One region of the Nitratireductor sp. J20-h4 genome, then DNA from elsewhere that is predicted to be linked to it. Evidence: predicted binding sites of a transcription regulator. Region 1 holds the regulator's gene; each other region holds the start of a gene.

What was found. Region 1 encodes PhoB, which activates phosphate uptake and scavenging genes when phosphate is short. Its sites were predicted from a motif close to TGTCATNNANCTGTCAT; they were not measured.
Positions count from the first base shown of each region.
Region 2: ACT2B0_RS19660 (DUF1045 domain-containing protein) is a predicted target of PhoB. The motif match lies at 3,130-3,146, and genes of this name have one in related genera.
Region 3: ACT2B0_RS11845 (BtaA family protein) is a predicted target of PhoB. The motif match lies at 3,091-3,107, and genes of this name have one in related genera.
Region 4: ugpB (sn-glycerol-3-phosphate ABC transporter substrate-binding protein UgpB) is a predicted target of PhoB. The motif match lies at 2,840-2,856, and genes of this name have one in related genera.

Region 1 covers NZ_CM165557.1:3,607,219-3,612,831, forward strand. The annotation lists gene ACT2B0_RS17325 (cytochrome c family protein) at 1-365, shown strand, start outside; gene ACT2B0_RS17330 (FG-GAP repeat domain-containing protein) at 362-2,068, shown strand; gene phoB (phosphate regulon transcriptional regulator PhoB) at 2,087-2,776, opposite strand; gene phoU (phosphate signaling complex protein PhoU) at 2,795-3,508, opposite strand; gene pstB (phosphate ABC transporter ATP-binding protein PstB) at 3,549-4,364, opposite strand; gene pstA (phosphate ABC transporter permease PstA) at 4,378-5,613, opposite strand, start outside.
Region 2 covers NZ_CM165557.1:4,062,543-4,068,155, reverse strand. The annotation lists gene phnD (phosphonate ABC transporter substrate-binding protein) at 1-419, shown strand, start outside; gene phnE (phosphonate ABC transporter, permease protein PhnE) at 491-1,459, shown strand; gene phnE (phosphonate ABC transporter, permease protein PhnE) at 1,464-2,984, shown strand; gene ACT2B0_RS19660 (DUF1045 domain-containing protein) at 3,187-3,894, shown strand; gene ACT2B0_RS19655 (alpha-D-ribose 1-methylphosphonate 5-triphosphate diphosphatase) at 3,896-5,035, shown strand; gene phnN (phosphonate metabolism protein/1,5-bisphosphokinase (PRPP-forming) PhnN) at 5,032-5,613, shown strand, end outside.
Region 3 covers NZ_CM165557.1:2,430,332-2,435,944, forward strand. The annotation lists gene ACT2B0_RS11830 (hydantoinase B/oxoprolinase family protein) at 1-1,686, shown strand, start outside; gene ACT2B0_RS11835 (cupin domain-containing protein) at 1,699-2,088, opposite strand; gene ACT2B0_RS11840 (HAD-IIB family hydrolase) at 2,243-3,046, shown strand; gene ACT2B0_RS11845 (BtaA family protein) at 3,158-4,405, shown strand; gene ACT2B0_RS11850 (class I SAM-dependent methyltransferase) at 4,402-5,130, shown strand; gene ACT2B0_RS11855 (DUF2293 domain-containing protein) at 5,127-5,441, opposite strand; gene tsaA (tRNA (N6-threonylcarbamoyladenosine(37)-N6)-methyltransferase TrmO) at 5,438-5,613, opposite strand, start outside.
Region 4 covers NZ_CM165557.1:2,836,750-2,842,362, reverse strand. The annotation lists gene xseA (exodeoxyribonuclease VII large subunit) at 1-307, opposite strand, end outside; gene ACT2B0_RS13820 (amidase family protein) at 509-1,930, shown strand; gene ACT2B0_RS13815 (LysR family transcriptional regulator) at 1,932-2,810, opposite strand; gene ugpB (sn-glycerol-3-phosphate ABC transporter substrate-binding protein UgpB) at 2,957-4,264, shown strand; gene ugpA (sn-glycerol-3-phosphate ABC transporter permease UgpA) at 4,348-5,241, shown strand; gene ACT2B0_RS13800 (ABC transporter permease subunit) at 5,249-5,613, shown strand, end outside.

The DNA of each region.
Region 1 (5,613 bases):
CCCTGCTCGAATGGACCAAACGCCTGCCGCGCAACGCCAAGGGCGAGGTCATGGTCCCGCTGTTCGGCGACCTGAAGCGCCACCGGATCGCCGACCGCCAGGTCGCCGTGCTCGGCAACGAGCTGCTCGCCCAGCGTTTCGTGGAACGCAGCGTCTTCATGACCGCCGAGCTGTGGGGCGTCGGCTCGACCGATCCTTACGGCCATCGCAACGACCTGCCTTCGCTCGACAGCGTGATCCGCGCCCATGGCGGCGACGCACGCCGGGCGCGCGACAATTACCTCGCGCTAGCCGAAACCGAGCGCAGCGCCCTGATCGCCTTTCTGAAGACCCTGGTGATCGAGCCGGAGCGGGTAACGCCATGACCGCCTGCTCGCGCGCCCTCCCGCGTCTTGCGTGCTGGATCGCGGCCGCCGCGACGCTTTTGTCGACGCCGCTCGCCGCCGACGAAGCGCTGCCCGATCCGTCGGGCGACGTGCCGGTGATGGAGGAGCAGGCGCGCGCGGCGGGGCTCGTCCACGCCTATCGCGGCCCGTGGGAATTCTTCGTCGGCGGCGGCGCGGCTGCCCTCGACTGCGACGGCGACCGCCTGCCCGATTTGTTCGTGGCCGGCGGGCGCGAGCCGGCCCGGCTTTACCGCAACCGCAGCACGGCCGGCGGCGCACTGCGTTTCGACGAGGTCCCGCTCGGCCTCGAGCCGGACGATCTCGACAAGGTGCTCGGCGCCTATCCGCTCGATATCGACGATGACGGCCACCGCGATCTCGTCTTACTGCGGCTCGGCGAGAACCTGATCCTGAAGGGCGGACCGGACTGCGCTTTCGAAAAGGCCAATCGCGCCTTCGCCTTCGATGGGGCGCGCGCCTGGACGACGGCCTTCGCGGCAAGCTGGGAGGCCGGCCGGCGCTTTCCCACGCTCGCCTTCGGCAATTATGTCGACCGCAGCGCGCCCGGCTCGCCCTGGGGCACCTGCCACGACAACCGGCTCTACCGGCCGGGCGCCGGCCCCCGGCCAGACTATGCCGCCGCCAGTGCGCTCAGGCCGGGTTATTGCGCGCTGTCGATGCTGTTCACCGACTGGAACCGCTCGGGCACGCCGGCGCTGCGCATCACCAATGACCGGCATTATTATCGCGGCGGCCAGGAACAGCTCTGGCGCGTCGAGCCCGGCCGTCCGCCGCGCGCCTATCGCAAGTCCGAAGGCTGGCAGCACCTGACGATCTGGGGTATGGGCATCGCCGAGGGCGACCTCGACGGCGACGGCTTTCCCGAATACGCGCTGACCTCGATGGGCGACACCAAGCTGCAAAAACTCTCCCAAGAGGCCGCCGATGACGAGCCCGCCTATGTCGACATCGCCTTCGAAAAGGGCGCGACCGCCCACCGCCCCTACGCCAGCGACGATCTGAAACCGTCGACCGGCTGGCATTCCGAATTCGCCGACCTCAACAATGACGGCCTGCTCGATCTCTTTATCGCCAAGGGCAATGTCGAGCGCATGCCCGACTTCGCCGCGGTCGATCCCGACAACCTGCTATTGGGCCAATGGGACGGCACCTTCGTGGAGGCCGGTCACCTGGCCGGTATCGACCGGCCGACCAAGGGGCGCGGCGCGATCGTCACCGATTTCAACGCAGACGGCATGCTCGACCTCATCGTCGTCAATCGCGAGCAGAACCTGTCGCTGTTTCGCAATCGCGGCGCCAGGACGGCGTTCGGCACAAGGCCGATGGGCAATTTCCTGGCCGTGGAGCTCAGCCAGCCGGAACCCAACCGCCACGCCGTTGGCGCGCTCATTTCGGTCAAGGCCGGCAACAACACCTATAACCGCACCGTTCAGGTCGGCGGCGGCCACGCCTCCGGCCATGCCGGTTTCGTCCATGTCGGGCTGGGCACCGCCGAACGGGCCCAGGTGCGCGTCAAGTGGCCGGACGGCGAATGGAGCGCGCCTTACCGGGTGTTCGCCAACAATTTTGTGCTGATTGCGCGCGAGACCGACGCGGCGCGCTACTGGTATCCGCCCGACACACCGGACGCCGACAGCTGGAAGGCGAGCGGCGCACAATAACGCCGCGATCCATCGGTTCTAACCGTCCTTGATCGCGTAGCCCGCCCCGCGAATGGTGCGGATGACATCGGGCAGCCGGCCGACATTGACAGCCTTGCGCAACCGACCGACATGCACGTCGACCGTGCGTTCGTCGATATAGATCGTCTCGCCCCACACATTGTCGAGCAACTGGCTGCGCGAGAACACGCGGCCTGGATGCTGCATCAAGAATTCCAGCAGCCGGAACTCCGTCGGGCCGAGACGGATCTCGCTCTTGCCACGATAGACGCGGTGCGCCTCACGGTCGAGCATGATGTCGCCGACTTTCAAGACGCTCGACAGCACTTCGGGCTTGGCGCGTCGCAGCAACGCGCGCACGCGCGCGATGAACTCCGGCGTCGAGAACGGCTTGACGAGATAGTCGTCGGCGCCGGTCGACAGGCCGCGCACGCGGTCGCTTTCCTCGCCCCGCGCCGTCAGCATGATCACCGGCAGGCGCTCGGTCTCGGGCCGCATGCGCAGCCGCCGGCACAGTTCGATGCCCGATACCGCCGGGACCATCCAGTCGAGCACCAGAAGATCGGGCACGCTTTCCTGCAGGCGCAGTTCCGCCTCGTCGCCGCGGGTGATCACCTCGACCTGATAGCCCTCCGCCTCAAGATTGTATTTGAGCAGCACGCATAACGGCTCCTCATCCTCCACGACCATGATCTTCGCAGCGTTCATCGCCAAGTCGACACCCCGTCAGGCTTCGGAAGCCGCGCTCGAAACGGCTGTTTCGTCGAGCTTCGGCCGGTTGATGGGGAGTTGTTCGCCGGTCATCACATAATAGGCGTTCTCGGCGATATTGGTCGCATGATCGCCGATGCGCTCGAGGTTCTTGGCACAGAACAACAAATGCGTGCAGGCGGTGATGTTGCGCGGATCTTCCATCATATAGGTCAGCAGTTCGCGGAAGATGGCGGTGTATTTGATGTCGATCTTCTCGTCCCCGGCCCTGAGATCCTTGAGCGCCGCGGCGTCGCGCGCGACATAGCGGTCGACGATGCCCGAAGCCTGGGCATGCACCATCTCCGCCATCGATTCGATCGACTGCGACAGGCTTTTCGGGGTGGTCGTCTGGCCGACGGCCCCGACACGCTTGGCGATGTTCTTGGCAAGATCGCCGATCCGTTCCAGATCGCCCGCCATGCGGATCGCGCCGATCACCGCGCGCAGATCCTGCGCCATCGGCTGGCGCCGGGCGATCAGCGTGATCGCCCGCTCGTCGAGCTCGCGCTGCTTGGCGTCCATGATCGTATCGTCGGACACGACCCGCTGCGCCAGCGGATTGTCCGACGACAACAGCGACCGCGTGGCGTCGGCGACCATCGTCCCCGCAAGGTCGCCCATCTCGCGGATCAGGCGGTCGACGCCTTCCAACTCCTCGCCGAAAGAAGTGACGATATGTTCGCCCATCGGTTCATCCTTGCATTCGAAAAAACGCGCAAGCGCCGGGTCAGCCGAACCGGCCGGTGATGTAGTCCTGCGTGCGCTTGTCGTCGGGATTCGTGAACATCTTGTCGGTCGCCCCTTCCTCGACCAGATAGCCGAGATGGAACATCGCCGTGCGCTGCGAGACGCGGGCGGCCTGCTGCATGGAATGGGTCACGATCACGATGGTGTAGTTCTGCCTGAGTTCGTCGATCAGCTCCTCGACCTTGGCCGTGGCGATCGGGTCGAGCGCCGAACACGGCTCGTCCATCAGGATGACCTCGGGCGACACGGCGATGGCGCGGGCGATGCACAGGCGCTGCTGCTGGCCGCCGGAAAGCCCGGTTCCCGGCTCCTGCAGCCTGTCCTTGACCTCGTCCCAGAGCGCAGCCTTGCGCAGGCTCGATTCCACCACTTGGTCGAGCTCCGCCTTGTTCCTGGTCAGGCCGTGAATGCGCGGACCATAGGCGACGTTCTCGTAGATCGACTTGGGAAACGGGTTCGGTTTCTGAAACACCATGCCGACGCGGGCGCGCAGTTCGACGACGTCGATCCTGGGGTCGTAGATATCCTCGCCGTCGAGCGTAATATCGCCGCCGACGCGGCAGATCGCGATCGTGTCGTTCATCCGGTTGAGACAGCGCAGAAAGGTGGATTTGCCGCAGCCGGACGGGCCGATCAGCGCCGTCACCTGCTTTTCGGGAACGTCGAGATCGACCCCGAACAACGCCTGCTTGTCCCCGTAGTGAACGGTGACGCCCTTGCCGCGCATCTTGATCGCGGCAATGTCCGTCTGGTCGGCGATTTGCTGTTCAACACCAGCTTCGGTCAGCATGTTCATCGTCCTCACTCCGTTACCACCGCCGTTCGAAGCGCTTGCGCAGCACGACGGCGATGGCGTTCATGATCACAAGAAATCCGAGCAGGATCAAAATCGCGGCGGACGTCTTTTGCTGAAAGGCGGGTTCCGGAAAATCGGCCCACATGAAAATCTGCACCGGCAGGACGGTCGCCGCGTCGGTGAACCCGCCGGGTATGTCGACGATGAAGGCGACCATGCCGATCATCAGGAGCGGCGCCGTTTCGCCCAGCGCCTGGGCCATGCCGATGATCGTCCCGGTCATGATGCCGGGCATGGCCAGCGGCAAGACGTGATGGAAGACGGTCTGGACCTTGGAGGCCCCGATGCCCAGCGCCGCCTCGCGGATCGACGGCGGCACCGCCCTTAGCGCCGCGCGCGCGGCGATGATGATCGTGGGCAGCGTCATCAGGGCAAGCACCATGCCGCCGACAAGCGGCGCCGAGCGCGGCAGGCTGAACCAGTTGAGAAACACCGCCAGACCGAGCAGGCCGAAGACGATCGACGGCACGGCGGCGAGGTTGTTGATATTGACCTCGATCAGATTGGTGAACCGGTTCCTGGTCGCGAATTCCTCCAGATAGATCGCCGCGGCGACCCCGATCGGAAAGGACAGCGCCAGGGTGACGACCATCGTCAGCGCCGAGCCGACCACGGCGCCCCAGATGCCGGCGAGTTCCGGCTCGCGACTGGCGCCGGTGAAGAAGAACAGCGTATTCCAGCGGTTCTCGATCTTTCCCGCGCCGGCGAGCCGGTCGAGCCAGACGATCTCGCGATCCGTGATCTTGCGATTGGCCTCCGCCGTCTCGATCGTGCGCAGTAAAGCGTCGGCCGGTGTCTCCACACTGCTCTCCAGCGGCTCCAGCACGGTGCCTTTGCCGACCGCGCCGCCCGCCTCCCCCGACGACAATTCGGTGATCTTGACCGTGCCGCCGGCGATCTCCAGCAGCAAGGATTGCGATCCGCTGGTCAGGCGCAGACCGCCGCCCTCGCCTTCGACCGCACCCGCGCCGCGCGCCATCGCCAGGATTGCGTCGTCGGCAAAGCCGATCGCGACCTCGTCGCCCGCCCCCGAAACCCTTACATCCGCGATCCGGCGCGACGGCCCGGACTTCGCCAGCAGGCCTTTCAGATAAAGATCGGCGAAATCGTCGAGCGGCACGGCGATCTCGTGGGTCCCGCCGAGTATGGCCGGGTCCGCCTCGATCTCCTCGCGCAGCATCACGCCCGC
Region 2 (5,613 bases), 460 kb from region 1:
TGTCCGTCGGCGAATTCTTCGCCGAAACCGGTTTCGGCGGCGGCCACGAGAACCTGGTTCTCGAAGTGGTCAAGGGCACCTTCGACGCCGGCACGACCTGGGCCTCGGGCGTCGGCGATTTCTCCGACGGCTACAGCTCCGGCAATCTGCGCAAGATGGTCGACAAGGGCATCCTCGACATGGACGACCTGGTCGAATTGTGGAAATCGCCGCTGATCCCGAACGGTCCGATCGTCGTGCGGTCCTCGATGGACGCCGACATGAAGACCAAGTTCAAGGACTTCATGATGGCGCTGCCCGAAACCGACGCCGAATGTTTCTCGGCCATCCAGGGCGGGGAATACAAAAGTTTCACCGAAGTGACGCCGGCCTTCTACGAAGCCATCATCGCGGCGCGCAGGGCCAAGATCGGCTCGTAGGCCATTTTTGTCCCGCCATGCGGCGCGTCGATTTGCGCGCCGCATGGCTGCCTCTGTTCACGGGCGGTTTGATGAGTACCACCGAGCTGGATACGCGGCTGTCGGAACGCGGGCTTTCCGTCGAGCGCCACTGGCGCGAGCTCGCCTCGCGGCGGCGCCTCCATACCGTCCTCGGTCTGGGCCTGCTTCTTGCCGCCATGGCCGGTTCGCTCTGGTTCGCCAACGAGACCAACGCCGGCAAGTTCTTCGACCGGCTGCCTCATTTCTTCGATTTCGTCGGCATGCTGATTCCGCGCGACGGCTGGGAAGTCTGGCGCGCGCTGTTCGACCTGCCTTCGCCCTATGACGACGGCAGCCTGAAGTTCAACTATGCTGAGGGACGCGTCTATCTGACCGAGACGCTCTACATGCCGGAATATGTCTACAAGATGATCGAGACGCTGAACATCGCGCTCGTGGCGACGTTGATCGGCTTCGGTCTCGGTTTCGTTCTGTGTTTTCTGGCCGCGCGCAATCTGACGGCGAATCGCTGGCTGCGATTCTTCGTGCGCCGCTTCATGGAGATTTTGCGCGCGTTCCCCGAAATCGTGATCGCCGGCTTCTTCCTGGCCATTTTTTCGCTCGGCGTGGTTCCTGCCATCATCGCCGTTTCCATCCACACTATCGGCGCGCTCGGCAAGATGTTCTTCGAAGTCGTCGAAAACGCCGACATGCGCCCCGAGGAAGGCTTGCGCGCCTCCGGCGGCAATTGGATCGAACGGGTCTGGTTCGCGATCGTGCCGCAGGTCATGCCCAACTTCCTGAGCTACGCCCTGCTGCGCTTCGAGATCAATGTGCGCGCCTCCACCATTATCGGCGCGGTCGGCGGCGGCGGCATCGGCGAGGCGTTGCGGCTGTCGATCAGCCGCGGGCACGAGGCCAAGACGCTGGCGATCATTCTTCTCCTTTTTACCACCATCGTTGCCGTCGACCAGCTTTCCGCCTGGCTGCGCAAGCGGCTCGTCGGCGCGCAGGCGTTTGAATTCGGACGGGGAGGCTAGATCGATGAGCGTACTCGACACCGCCGCGATCAACGCCGTTGTCGCCCGCCACCCGGCGGTTTTCTCCCGCTCGCTTGCCGGGCGCCTGACCGGCTGGCTGGTCGCCGCCGGCACAATGGCCTATCTCGTCTTCGCCTGGTGGCTGTTTTCGATCGGCGCGGTCGTCGCCAACGGCAACTGGTCGATCGCCGGCAGCTATCTCGCCGACTGGGTCTCCTACGAGGTCAGGCCGAACATCGCGTTTTCGCAAAACCATCTCGAGATCTCCTATCCGCGGTTTTCACCGCTGGGTGCGAACCCGGACCCCGACTGGGTCGAGATCGAAGAGGCCGTGGTGGACAAAAGGCTCGCCGGCACAACCGGCGCGTCAGGCGGCGGTGTGAAGAGTTCGTCCGGCAGCTTTCTCGGCACGGTCGGCGGCAAACCGGCGCCGACCGGCGATACCGTGACCGGCGGCGCGGCGCGCGACGTCGTCCCCGCCGAGATCGTGCGCGAGGAAGCGGCGGTGCGCGCGCTGGTGAGGATCGGCGGCGCGCGCATCGACATCGCGCCTGGAAAGGTCGTCGTCGCGCGCGGCGCCGACATGCTGATCGCCGACATCGAGCCGGATCGGGCCGTCACCGTTCGCGGCGCCCTGCCGGGCTGGGCCAGCCAGCGCGGCCCCGGCGACAAGATCGTGGTTTCGCTTGGCTTTCCCGGCCGCGTCGAGATCGAGAACGACGAGGTCAAGATAAGGCATCGCTTCTGGGGATGGGAAAACTTCTTTTTCGACACGCGTTCGCCCTTCTGGGGCAAATCCTTCGGCGCGGTGGCGGCCTTGCTGGTTTCCGGCGAGCGCGTCGACCCACAAATGTCGAACGCGGCGCGGGCCTGGACCGATTTCTTGCATAACGCCGAATGGCAGCATGGCGACGTCTGGCTGAAACTGCTCCAGACCATCGTCATGGCCTTTGTCGGCACGGTATTCGCGTCGCTGCTTGCCTTTCCGCTTGCCTTCATGGCCGCCCGCAACATCACCTCGAACCGGCTCGTCAATCAGCTGCTCAAGCGCCTGTTCGATTTCCTGCGTTCGGTCGATATGCTGATCTGGGCCCTGTTTTTCACCCGCGCCTTCGGACCGGGGCCGCTGGCGGGCATGTCGGCCATCTTCTTCACCGACACCGGCACCTTCGGCAAACTCTACTCCGAGGCGCTGGAGAACATCGACGACAAGCAGCGCGAGGGCGTGCGGTCGGTCGGGGCCGCCCCGGCGCTGGTCCAGCGTTTCGGCGTGGTGCCGCAGGTCCTGCCGGTGTTTCTGAGCCAGTCGCTCTATTTCTGGGAATCGAACACCCGTTCGGCCACCATCATCGGCGCGGTCGGCGCCGGCGGCATCGGCCTGAAGCTGTGGGAAGCGATGCGCACCAATCAGGACTGGGAAAACGTCGCCTATATGGTGCTGCTGATCCTGATCGTGGTGTTTGTGTTCGACGCGATCTCGAGCTTCCTGCGCCAGCGCCTCATCCAGCCGGCGGGCGCCCGCTGACATGCGCGCCGGCCGGTTCCGGAGCCCCTGCGCCGAAACGGCCTGTTTCGGGGCCTGGGCCAGGCTGATAGTATTCGATGATCGGGGCAGGGCCGCGCAGCGCCAATCGAGACCGGCGCGCTGGCCGCTGTCGCCGGGGGCGAATTTTCGTCAAACTGTCACGCAAATCACCTAATGGATCGCGCCTGGCAAGGATTGATGCATGCGTTACGCTGTTTATTTCACGCCGCCGCAGGACGCGGCGCTGACCCGCGCGGCGTCGTCCTGGCTCGGACGTGACGCCTTTTCCGGCGCGCCGGTCGCCCCGGCGCGTGCCGGCGCGCTGTCGGCGGCCGAACTCGCCTTTCACACCGCCTCGGCGCGGCGTTACGGTTTCCATGCAACGCTGAAGGCGCCGTTCGTGCTCGCTCCCGGCAAAACCGAGGCCGAACTTGTCGACGCCGCTGCCGCCTTTGCCGGCGAATGCGCGCCGGTGCGGTTGCCGCGTCTGGTCGCGCGCCAGCTCGACGGGTTCTTCGCCCTCGTGCCGGCCGAACGTCACCCGCCGCTCGACGCGCTGGCCGGCGCCGTCGTGCGCGCCTTCGAGCCGTTCCGCGCGCCCTTGGCCGACGGGGATATCGCCAGGCGCAATCCGGCCGCCATGACGCCGGCCCAGGTCAAGAACCTGCACCAATGGGGATATCCCTATGTGTTCGAGGAATTTCGCTTCCACATGACGCTGACCGGCCGGGCCACGGGACGCGAGGCCGAGCGCCTGGCATCGGCGATCGACGACCATTTTGCGCCGTTTTTGTCCGCGCCCCTCGAAATCGCCTCGATTGCGCTGTTTGTCGAGCCCGAGCCCGGCGCGCCCTTCACCGTGCGCGCCTTCCACCCCATAGGCCGCCACGACCAAAGAAAGACCGCCTGAGATGAGTGCCGAAACCATTCTGTCCAATGCCCGCATCGTTCTGGCCGACGAGATCGTCCACGGCGCGGTGGCGATCCGCGACGGCAAGATCGCCGACATCCGCGCCGGCGGCGCGACGCATGGCGAGGATTTTGGCGGCGATTATCTCATCCCCGGGCTGGTCGAGCTTCACACCGACCATCTCGAGGGCCACTACGCGCCGCGGCCGAAGGTGCGCTGGAACCCGCTCGCCGCCGTGCTGGCGCATGACGCCCAGGTTGCGACCTCCGGCATCACCACGGTCTTCGATGCGTTGCGGATCGGTCTCGACGAGGATTCCGACATCGCCGCCAAGGACATGCGAAAGCTGGCCGACGCGATCGAGGACGGCGTGCGCGGCGACCGGTTGCGCGCCGACCATTTCATCCATCTGCGCTGCGAGGTCTCCTCCGACGATTGCGTCGACAGTTTCGGCCTTTACGACGGCGACGACCGCGTGCGGCTGGTGTCGCTGATGGACCACGCGCCGGGCCAGCGCCAGTTCGTCGACCTGGAGACCTACGCCAATTATTACAAACGCAAGCTCAACCTGTCCGACGAGGCGTTCCGCGCATTCTGCGAAAAACGCATGGAGCAGTCGCAGCGCAATTCGCGCCGTCAGCGCGAGGCGATCGCCGCCGCCTGCCGCGACCGCGGCATCGTGCTTGCCAGCCACGACGACGCCACCGAGGCCCATGTCGGCGAAGCCGTCGAGCAGGGCATCCGCGTCGCCGAGTTTCCGACCACGATGACGGCGGCCGCTGCGTCGAAAAAGGCCGGAATGGGTGTGTTGATGGGCGCGCCCAACGTCGTGCGCGGCGGCTCGCATTCGGGCAACGTATCGGCGCGCCAGTTGGCCGAGAACGACTGCCTCGACATCCTGTCGTCCGATTACATCCCGTTCAGCCTGATCCAGTCGGCCTTTTTCCTCGGCGAGGTCGTCGACGGCATCTCGCTGCCGCGCGCCGTCGCCATGGTGTCGAAAAATCCGGCCGATGCCACCGGTCTGACCGACCGCGGCGAGATCGCCGTCGGCAAACGCGCCGATCTGGTGCGCGTGCGCGTCGACGAGCACATTCCCGTCGTCCGCTCGGTGTGGCGCGAAGGCCGCCGCGTGGCATGACCGACGCCTCGACAGTACTTCGTGCCCGTCTCGATCCGCGCGCGCGCCAGGGTGCCTTCGTTGCCGTGGTCGGACCCAGCGGCGCCGGCAAGGACACGCTGATGTCTTATGCGCGCGGCCGGCTCTCCGGCGCAAGCGGGCATGCGGTCCATTTCGTGCGTCGGGTGATCACCCGCGCGCCGGACGGCGGCACGGAGGACCACGACACGCTGTCTGCAGAGGCCTTTGTGGAGGCCGAGGCCAACGGCGCCTTCGCCCTGTCCTGGAGCGCGCATGGCCTGCATTACGGCCTGCCGGCCGTCGTCGACGACAAGATCGCCGCCGGCGCCACGGTCGTCGCCAATCTGTCGCGGACCGCGATTCCGGCGCTCAGGGCGCGTTATCGCAACGTCAGCGTCGTTTTCGTCACCGCCGCGCCCGCGATCCGGGCTGCCAGACTGGCGTCGCGCGGCCGCGAGACACAGGAAGAGATCCTGGCGCGCCTGTCGCGCGCGGCGGCCGGCGAGGACGAAATTCCCGCGCCGGTGACCGTCATTCAAAACGACGACACGCTCGAGGCCGGCGGCGCAGCACTTGTG
Region 3 (5,613 bases), 1.2 Mb from region 1:
GCCGGGCCGGCGCTGATCATCGAGGACCACCAGACGATCGTCGTGGAAGCCGGCTGGCGCGCCGGGATCACCGCCCGCAACCACGTTCTCTTGAGCCGTGTCGAGCGCAAGGCGCGCCAGGCCGCGATCGGCACCGAGGCGGACCCGGTCATGCTGGAAGTGTTCAACAACCTGTTCATGTCGATCGCCGAGCAGATGGGCGTGACGCTGCAGAACACCGCCTACTCGGTCAACATCAAGGAACGGCTCGACTTCTCCTGCGCGGTGTTCGACCGCGACGGCGCGCTTGTGGCCAACGCGCCGCATATGCCGGTGCATCTGGGATCGATGGACCGCTCCGTCGAAACCATTATCCGCCTGAACCGGGGTGACATCGCGCCGGGCGACGTCTTCGCCCTGAACGCGCCCTATAATGGCGGCACCCATCTGCCCGACATCACCGTGGTCACCCCGGTTTTCGACGAAGCCGGCGAAAAAATCCTGTTCTGGGCCGCCTCGCGCGGCCACCATGCCGATGTCGGCGGCACCGCGCCGGGCTCGATGACCCCGCTCGCCACCACCGTCGACGAGGAAGGCGTGTTGTTCGACAATTTCCGTCTGGTGGAACGCGGGCGCTTCCGCGAGAAGGAACTGCACGAGCTTTTGACCGACCACGCCTGGCCGGCGCGCAACCCGCACCAGAACATCGCCGATCTCAAAGCCCAGATCGCCGCCAACGAAAAGGGCGTCGCCGAGCTCGGCAAGATGGTCTCCCAGTTCGGGCTCGACGTGGTCGAGGCCTATATGGGCCATGTCCAGGACAATGCCGCCGAAAGCGTGCGCCGCGTGCTCGACCGGCTGCCCGACGTGTCGGAATACGAATATCCCACCGACACCGGCCAGGTGATCCGGGTGAAAATCTCCGTCGACCGGCAAAAGCGCGAGGCGACCGTCGACTTCACCGGCACCTCGCCGGTGCAGAACAACAATTTCAACGCCCCCGAACCGGTGGCCCGCGCGGCCGTGCTTTATGCCTTCCGCGTCATGGTCGAGGATCAGATCCCGATGAATGCCGGCTGCCTGCGGCCGGTCAACATCATTATTCCGGACGGATGCATGCTGCGGCCGGCCTATCCGGCGGCCGTCGTCGCCGGCAATGTCGAGACCTCCCAACACGTCACCAACGCCCTGTTCGCCGCCATGGGCGCGCTCGCCAACGCCCAGGGCACGATGAACAACCTGACCTTCGGCAACGCCACCTACCAATATTACGAGACCATCTGTTCGGGCTCGCCGGCCGGGCGGATGAATGACGGCCGTGGCTTTGATGGCACGTCCGGCGTGCATACCCACATGACCAATTCGCGCCTGACCGACCCCGAAGTGCTGGAATTGCGGTTTCCCGTACTGCTGGAGGATTTCCACATCCGCACCGGCTCCGGCGGCACCGGAAAATGGAATGCCGGCGACGGCACCCGCCGCACCATCCGCTTCCTGGAGGAGATGGAATGCGCGATCCTGTCCTCGCACCGCCAAAGCCCGCCGCGCGGCGCGGACGGCGGCGGCGACGGCCAGGTCGGCAGGACCGAGGTGCGCCGCGCCGACGGCACGCTGGAGACGCTGAAAGCCTGCGACCAGACCGTCATCAAGGCCGGCGAGGCGGTGATCGTGACCACCCCGACGGCGGGCGGGTTCGGCCGCGGCTGAATCCCCACGCTCCTATTCCAGGTCGGTCTGGATCCAGCGCGGCGAGAGATGAATATCGAGCGTCTGCAGCCGTCCGGGCCCGAGATTGACGAAGCGGTGCGGCACGCCGGCCGGGCCGAGCACGGTGTCGCCGGCCCCGGCGTCGATCACCGCCTCGCCGACGAAAAACCGCGCCCGCCCCTGCTGGACGACGAAGACCTCGTCATAGGGATGGACGTGCAACACCGGACCGACGCCGGGTTCATCGTTGCCGTAGGTGAGCACGGTGACCTGCGCAGCCAGAGCCTCCCCCTCCACGGAGCCCCGATAGGGCCCTTGGCGCGTGCCGTCGAAAAGCCGGGCCTTCGCCGGCGGGCGACCGTCGGGGGTAACGGTCTTCGGATCGAAATCATGTCGGGACATTGTTGCGAACCTCCGCCGGCAGGATGATCGAGGCGCAAGGCGTTCGCAAGCCGCGCCCGTCTGGCGCGCCATGATCACGTCGTCTGCCTGTCGGGACAATATCCGTGACCGCGAATCGCTTCCATCGGAAGAAAATCCGTTTTAAACCAGAACCATGATCGTCTTTACGGATCTGGGCGGAACGCTTCTCGAGCCCGATACCTGCGACCATCATGCCGCCCTGCCGGCGCTCGCCGCCCTGGCCGCGCGCGCCGTTCCGGTGGTGGTGGCGACCGACAGGACGGCGGCGGAGATCGGACCGGTCCTGGCCGAGCTCAAGCTCGATACGCCGGCCATCGTCGAAAATGGCGGCGGCGTCTTCTGGCCGGCTGCCCCCGCCGGGCCTGCCGAGGCCGATGCCTGCTACGACGAGATTCGCGCCTGTCTCGACGCCCTGCCGGCAAGGCTGAAAGGCTGTTTCGCCGGGTTCGGCGACATGGATACCCGCCGCATCGCCGCCCTGACCGGGATGGGCCGCGCCCAGGCCGCCCGGGCGGCGCGCCGCGGTTTTTCCGAACCGGGCCTTTTTACCGGCTGCGAAACCCAGCTCGTCGCCTTGCGCCGGCATCTGGCCGGACACGGCCTGTGCGCGGAACGGAACGGCCGGTTCCTGACCGTCTCGCGCGGCGGCTCCAAGGCCGAACGCATGAACGCGGCGCGCGCGCTTGTGGAAAAGCGCGACGGCCGGCGCTATTGGCCGCTGGTCGCCCTGGGCGACGCCGACGAGGATCGAGAGATGCTGGAAGCCGCCGATTACGGCGTCGTCGTGGCCAATCCCGCCCACGCGCCGCTGGCCGAGCTCGACGGCGAGCGCGAGGGGCGTGTCATCCGCACCGAACTGCCCGGCCCGATGGGCTGGAACGCCGCGATGATCGAAATCCTCAGGCGGCTCGCGGGCTCCGCCGAATTCGACGACTGACCGCTCCACGCCCGACCGCCCGACCCGCAATCTGCGACTTCGCCTGTCACGCCGCTGTCATCGCGCTCGGCTACCCGCATGCCGACGTCCTTGCAAAGCGGGAGCCGCGCCATGACAGACCTTTCGGCCGAGATCGGCCTTTCCGCCTCGCGCCCGATCGGCGACGCCGTCTACCGGCATCGCGCGCTCAGCCGGGCCGGCATGTCGGAGCGGCTGTTCGCGCTGCTGTTTTCCGGCCTGGTCTACCCGCAGATCTGGGAAGACCCTGACGTCGACATCGATGCGATGGAACTGTGCAAACGCCACCGGGTGGTGACCATTGCGTCGGGCGGCTGCAACGTGCTCGCCTATCTGACGCGCCGGCCCGCCCATGTCGACGCCGTCGATCTCAACCGCGCCCATGTCGCGCTCAACCGGCTTAAGCTTACGGCCGCCGCCCACCTGCCCTCGCACGGCGATTTTTATCGTTTCTTCGGCGCCTCCGGCAATCGCCACAACCCGATCGCCTATGACCGTTTCATCGCCCCGCATCTCGACGCCGCCAGCCGCCGCTACTGGGAAGGGCGCGACTGGCGCGGCCGGCGCCGCGTCTCCGTCTTTGCCCGCGACTTCTACCGCACCGGCCTGCTCGGCCTGTTCATCGCCCTCGGCCACGGCGTCGCCCGGCTGCACGGCGTCGACCCGGCCGAGATCATGGCGGCGCGCACCACGCGTCAGCAGAAAGCCTTTTTCGACGACCGGCTGCGCCCCCTGTTCGACAAGCCGCTGGTCCGCTGGGCGACCTCGAAAAAGGCGTCGCTGTTCGGCCTCGGCATTCCGCCTGCGCAATATGACAGCCTGATCGGCGCCGGCAGCGGCACCATGGCCGAGGTGCTGGCGGCGCGGCTGGACAAGCTCGCCTGCCACTTTCCGCTCGCCGAGAACTATTTCGCCTGGCAGGCCTTTGCCCGTCGCTACGCACGTCCGGGCGAAGCCGTGCTGCCGACCTATCTCGACAAGGCGCATTTCGACACGATCCGCGCCCATGCCGGGCGCGTCGCCGTGCACCGGGTGAACTTCACCGAATTCCTGGCCGGCAAGCCGGCGGGCTCGCTCGACCGCTACGTGCTGCTCGACGCGCAGGACTGGATGAACGACCGGCAACTGAACGCCTTGTGGGCCGAAATCACCCGCACCGCCGCCCCCGGCGCGCGTGTCATTTTCCGCACCGCCGCGGCGCCGTCGATCCTGCCTGGCCGGGTCGCGGCCGAAACGCTCGGCCACTGGCGTTACGAACAGCAACGCTCGCTGGAACTTGGCGCGCGCGACCGCTCGGCCATCTATGGCGGCTTCCATCTCTACGTGCGCGCGGATCGATGACGGCCGGCGCACGTGGCGGCGATCACGCCGCGCTGATGGACGCCAATTACCGTTTCCAGCGGCATGTCTACGACCTGACCCGCAAATTTTATCTGCTCGGCCGCGACCGGCTGGTCGACGCGCTCGAGGTGCCCGACGGCGGCAGCGTTCTGGAGCTGGGCTGCGGCACCGGCCGCAACCTCGTCCGGGTCGCGAGCCGCTATCCGCATGCCCGCCTGTTCGGCCTCGACATTTCGCACGCAATGCTGGCGACCGCGCATCGGACCATCGCCCGCCGGGGCCTTGGCGGTCGCACCCGGCTCGCCCGCGCCGACGCCACGGGCTTCGACGCCGAAACCCTGTTCGGCCGCCAGAAATTCGACCGCGTCTTCGTCTCCTACGCGCTGTCGATGATCCCGGGCTGGGAGCGCACCGTCGCCGCCGGCCTCGCATGCCTGGCGCCGGGCGGATCGCTGCACATCGTCGATTTCGGCGGCCAGGAACGGCTGCCGCGCTGGTTCGGCTCGATGCTGCGCGCCTGGCTGGCGCGCTTCCACGTCGCGCCGCGCGACGGCCTGCGCGAAGTGCTGGAATCGGAATCTCAACGTTTTGGCGCAAGCCTCCGCTTCGATTCGCTTTTTCGCGGTTACGCCGTTCACGCGGTCGTCACCCGGCCATCCGGCGCCGCACGGCACAGCAACGCCACGGGCAACCAGCGCATCGAAACGGTCCCCTACCGGTTCTAGGCGTCGGTGTCGTCGGGATCGAGCAGCCGGGTGGCCCGCCACGCCGTCAGGGTCCGGTTGATCTCGTCGATGACGAAGAAGCGGGCCGAGTCGCGGTCGTAGCCTTCGGCCAGCAGCGTCTCGTAGGCGGAATGCTCATGGCGCACATGCGCGACGGCGGCAAGCCACACCGCAAGCGAGGCCGGCAGGCTCTTCAGATGCGGCGCCAGCGCTTCGGCACGGATTTTTTCGATGTCGGCATAGGGCGCGGCCGGCAGGAGTAGCGTCAGCGCCTTGGCGATGGCGCGCTGGCGGCCGGTGCGCGCGATCATGGCTTGTCGCTGTCGCGCCGGCTGCGCGCATCGGCAACGGCGTCGATGCTGGCGAAATAGGGTTTTAGGTCGATCACCGGCGTGCCGTCGAGCACGTCGATGGCGTCGATCTCGATCAGCCCCGCCGCCTGGTCGAGCGCCGTGATGCGCGCCACGTGCAGGCCGACGGGAT
Region 4 (5,613 bases), 770 kb from region 1:
TGTCGATGACGATCTGGTATTTGGAGGAGCCGGGATAGGTGGTGAGCTTGCCCTGGGCGATCACCTCCATGCCTTCCTCGGGCTTGATCTTGAGGCGCGAGAACGTGCCGCGCCAGACCACGGCCTCGATGCGGGCGCGTTCGTCCTTCAAGGCGAAATAGGCGTGGCCGGACGAATGCGGGCCGCGATAGCCGGATATCTCGCCTCGCACGCGCACATGGCCGAAAGCGTCTTCCACGGTACGTTTGAGCGCGACGGAAATCTCCGAAACGGTGAATTCGGTCGCATTGGTCGGGGAATCGTTCATGGCCCCATTCGCGGGATCGGCCGCCGTCAAGTCAAGCCCGCGCGGACGACGCCGTGCGACCGCGCGGCGGCGGCTGGCCGCATCGCGGGCGTTTTGCTGGTCCTTGCGGGCGCGGCTTGCCGGGCCGACAACCGCGCGCTACCGGTTGGGGACGGTCGTGCCGGCGCGCGGCCGAACGAAGCAAGGAAAAAGGGGTCTGGCATGAGCGAACGCGCCCTGTGGCAGTTGAGCGCCTGCGAACTGGCCGAGGAGATCGCGGCCAAGCGGGTTTCGGCCGAGGAGGCCGTGACCGCCAATGTCGAGCGCATGCGCGCGCGCAACGGCGCCATCAACGCCGTGGTCGACGATCTCGGCGACGCGGCGGTCGTGGAGGCGCGACAGCTTGACGCGCGGATGGCGGCGACGGGCGCGCCGGTCGGACCGCTGCACGGCGTACCGGTGACGATCAAGGAAAATGTCGACCAGAAGGGCCGTGCGACGCCGAACGGGGTCGCGGCCTTCAAGGATATCATCGCCCCGGACGACGCGCCGGTGGTCAAAAACCTGAAAAAGGCGGGCGCGATCGTGATCGGGCGCACCAACACGCCCGAGTTTTCCTTTCGCGCCACCACCGACAACGAGTTGCACGGGCGCACGTTCAACCCCTGGGCGGACTGGGCCTCGCCGGGCGGTTCGTCCGGCGGCGCCTCGGCGGCGGTGATGTCGGGCATGGGCGCGCTCGCCCACGGCAACGATATCGGCGGATCGCTGCGGTTTCCGAGCGCGGCCACCGGCGCGACCACGGTCAAGCCTGGTCTCGGCCGGGTGCCGGCCTACAATCCGTCGGCCAAGGCCGAGCGCGGACTTCTGGCGCAGATCATGTCCGTTCAGGGCGTGATCGCGCGCGAAGTGCGCGACGTGCGCGCCGGGCTGAAGGCGCTGATCGCCTACGATCCGCACGATCCGTGGATGGTGCCGATGCCGTTCGAGGGGCCGGTCGAGCAGGGGCCGCTGCGCGTCGCGGTCACGCGCGATACGTTCGAGTTCGATCTGCATCCCGCCGTCGAGGCGGCGATCATGAAGGCGGCCGACTGCCTGGCCGACGCCGGTTACGAGATCGTGGAGATCGACCCGCCGCTGGTACGCGAATGCGGCGAAATCGGCTACCGCGCGTTGATGGGCGAGGTGCACGCGCTGATGGGGGCGGATATCGAAAAATATGGCAGCGACACGATCAAGCGCATCTTCAAGGACTATTTTTCGCTGTTCGCGCCGTTCGAGGGTGTGGAACTGCTGGAGGCGATGGCCAAGCGGGCTCACTTCACGCGTCAATGGCTACTGTTCATGCAAGACTATCCGCTGGTGCTGACCCCGTTCCTGACCGGGCCGGTGTTCGGCTGGAACCGCGACGCCGAAGGCGTCGACGGCGCGATGGAGGTGCTCGGCAAGGCGCATTATTCCTTCGCGATGAATTTCATGGGCCTGCCGGCCGGCAATATCGCCGCCGGTTTCCATGGCGGCCTGCCCATCGGTGTGCAGATTGTCGGGCGGCGCTTCCGCGAGGATATGGTGCTGGACGCCTGCGAGGCGGTCGAGGCGGGTGTCGGCGTGATGGCGCACAAATTGTTCGCGCGCGGGGACTAGCTCACGTCTTGCCGGCGATCTCTTCGCGGGCAAGGCGGACGAGCGCGCCGACCGATCCCAGTTCGGCCAGTTCTGGACGGCAGCTCAGATAGACCTCGGTGCCGAGATCGGCGTCGACCTTCAGGCGCAGCATCGACAGCCGGGCGTCCCGGCCGACCTCGCCGTCGAAGACCACGCCGAGGCCGAGGCCGGCCGCGGCCGCTTCCTTGACCATTTCGCGACTGCCGAGACTGGCGGCAATGCGCGGCTTGATACCGGCCTTGCGCATGGCGTTCATGAAGACGGCGCGGGTGACGGACCGTTCCTCGCGGACCAAAACCGGCCATCGCTCGAGCATTCGCGGCTCGATTTCGCCCTCTCCGGCCAGAGGGTGATCGGAGCGGGCGACGAGGACGAGGTCCTGGCGTCCGAGCGGCAGGTTGAAAAGCTGTTTGCGGCAGGCAAGCTGCGAGGTGACGATGACGTCGACCCGGTTGCCGTCGAGGTCGTCCATCAACTCGTTGGTATTGCCATCCTGCAGCACGAGGTCGATGCCCGGGTAGCGGCTGGAATAGAGCGCAAGCAGGCCGAGGATCGTTGCCGGCGTCGAAACGCCGACCCGCAGCTGGCCGCGCATCAGCGCGCGCGTTGCGGCCACGCTGTGCTGCATCTCTTCGAGCAGATGCAGGACGCGCGGCACCAGGGCGAGCAGGTGCCGGCCTTCAGCGGTCAGTTCCACGCGCGCGCCGCCACGCAGGAACAACAGCGCGCCAAGCGCTTCCTCAAGCCCCTTGATCTGCACCGTGACCGCCGGCTGGCTGACGCCCAGATGCTGGGCGGCCTGGGAAAAACTGCCGGTCTGGGCGACGGCGCGGAAGGCGCGCAACTGGGTGAAATTCATCGCGGCGTTACCTGCTTGTCATAAACGAATTTCATAAAACGGTCATCGCAATTTACTAATCCTTATCAGGCCTTCCCCGCAAGGCGCCTTTTTCGACAAGAGCGCGCGACGCGTGCCTTCGTCCCCGCAACAGGAGCAAACCAATCATGAAAAACGGATCTATCGGCCTTTTCGTCGCCGGTGCGATGCTCGCGCTGTCGTCGACCACGGCGCTTGCAACCACCCAGGTGCATTTCTGGCACGCGTTCTCGCCCGACATCAAACTCGGCAAGGTGCTGGCCGGCTATGCCGAGGCGTTCAACGCCAGCCAGGACGATTACGAGATCGTGCTGACCTATAAGGGCACCTATGACGACACCATCAACGCCACGATCGCTGCGGTGCGCGCGGGCAAGCAGCCGGCCATCGCCCAGGTCCACGGCCCGGCCGTGCCGACGCTGATCTTCTCCGATGCGGTGGTGCCGGTCGACCAGGTGATGGCCGACGCCGGCTACACGATCGAATGGGAGCGCTTCATCGAACCGGTGATGGCGATGTACCAGTTCGAGGGCAAGCAGATGGCGATGCCCTTCAACACCTCCACGCCGCTGATGTGGTACAATGCCGACGCGTTCGAGAAGGCCGGCATCGCCGAGGTGCCGGCGAGCTGGGACGATCTGGAGGCGGCCGCGCGCAAGCTCAAGGACGCCGGCTACGCGTGCCCGGTGACCTCGTCGTGGCAGGAATGGGTGGTCCTGAAGAACTACACGTTCGTCGAGGACCAGCCGTTCGCCACCAAGGCCAACGGCATGCAGGGTCCCGACGCCGAACTCACCTTCAACAAGACCCGTTTCGTCGATCACCTGGACCGTATCCAGGGCTGGATCAAGGACGGGCTCTACGAATATCAGGGTCGCCAGTGGACCGGCGCGCATCAGGCTTTCTACAATCAGCGCTGCGCGGTGATGCTGGAAAGCTCGGCCGGGTTTGGCGGCATCTCGCAGAACGCCAAGTTCGACTTCTCCGCCACGCTGCTGCCGGTCGAGGCCGACAACGAGACGCCGCGCAACTCCTTGATCGGCGGCGCCGGCCTGTTCCTGATGAAGGGGCTCGACAAGCCCGTCTATGACGGCGCGGCCGCCTTCTTCAATTTCCTCGCCAGTCCCGAGATGCAGTACGATTGGCACCAGAATTCCGGTTATGTGCCGATCACCGTCGACGCCTACGAACTGGCCAAGGAAAAGGGCTATTACGACGAGTTTCCGCATCAGGAACTCGCCATCAAGCAGCTGATGCGCGCGCCGAGCGACAATACGCGCGGCATTCGCCTTGGCTACATGGTCCAGGTCGACGAGATCATCAACGAGGAACTCGAAAACGTCTGGTCGATGAAAAAGAGCGCCCAGGAGGCCGCCGACGACATGGTGCGCCGCGGCAATCCGCTGCTGAGCCGGTTCGCCAAGACTGTCGAGTAACCAGTCCGGCCTCGCCGTTTCCACGCCGCCGCCGCGTCGCTCCAGGCCCGGCGGCGGTTCCTCCTCTATTTGCGGAATCACTCATGTCGGGTCGTGACAAGAAGGTCGTCTTCAAGGGGCGCGTGCTGCCCTGGCTCTTGCTGGCGCCGCAGCTCGCAGTGCTGGCCGTGTTCTTCTTCTGGCCGGCGGGCGAGGGGATCGTGCAGGCGTTTTTCCTGTCCGATCCGTTCTTCAACACGATGATTTTCGTCGGGTTCGACAATTTCCGCGATCTTGTGACATCGCCGGAATACTGGGATTCCATCCGCGTCACGCTGGTCTTTTCACTCGCCACCACGGCAACGGCGATGGGTCTGGCACTGGCGCTTGCGGTGGCCGCCGACCGCGTGTTGCACGGCTCGATGGTGTTGCGCTCGCTTGTCATCTGGCCCTATGCGGTGGCACCGGCAATCGCCGGCATGCTGTGGCTTTTCCTGTTTCACCCGGCCTTCGGCGTGCTTGCCCTTGCGCTCAGGGAACTAGGGATCGACTGGGATCCGCTGCTCGACGGCACCGATGCCATGGTCCTGATCGTCGCCGCGGCGGCCTGGAAACAGGTTTCCTACAATTTCGTCTTCTTCTTCGCTGGCCTGCAGATGATCCCGCGCAGCCTGATCGAGGCGGCCGCGATCGACGGCGCCGGACCGCTGCGGCGGCTGCGCGATATTGTGCTGCCGCTGTTGAGCGCAACCAGCTTCTTCCTGCTGGTCATGAACGTGATCTACGCCTTTTTCGACACGTTCGGCATCGTCGACGCCGTCACCGAGGGCGGTCCCGGCGGCGCCACCCGCATCCTGGTCTACAAGGTCTACAAGGACGGGTTCCAGGCGCAGGACTACGGCTCGTCGGCCGCGCAGTCGATCGTGCTGATGGCGATCGTGATCGTGCTGACATTCCTGCAATTCCGCTACGTCGAACGTCGCGTCAACTACGCCTGATGGGATCATGATCGAACATACACCCCGTTTCGACGCCGCATGCTGGCTGATCCTCGCGATCGGTCTGGTGGCGATCTTCCTGCCGGTCTACTACGCGTTCGTGATTGCCTCGCAGCCCGACAGCGCGCAAAGCCTCGACCTCATGACGCCGCCGGGCGCCTATCTGTGGGAGAATCTGCGCGCGGCCTGGACCAAGGACGACCTGCAGCGCCAATTGCTGAATTCGACGGTGATGGCGCTTGGCATCACCGCCGGCAAGCTGGTGATCTCACTGCTTTCGGCGTTCGCGATCACCTATTTCCGCTTCCGTTTCCGCATGGTGGCGTTCTGGGCGATCTTCATCACGCTGATGCTGCCGGTGGAGGTGCGGAT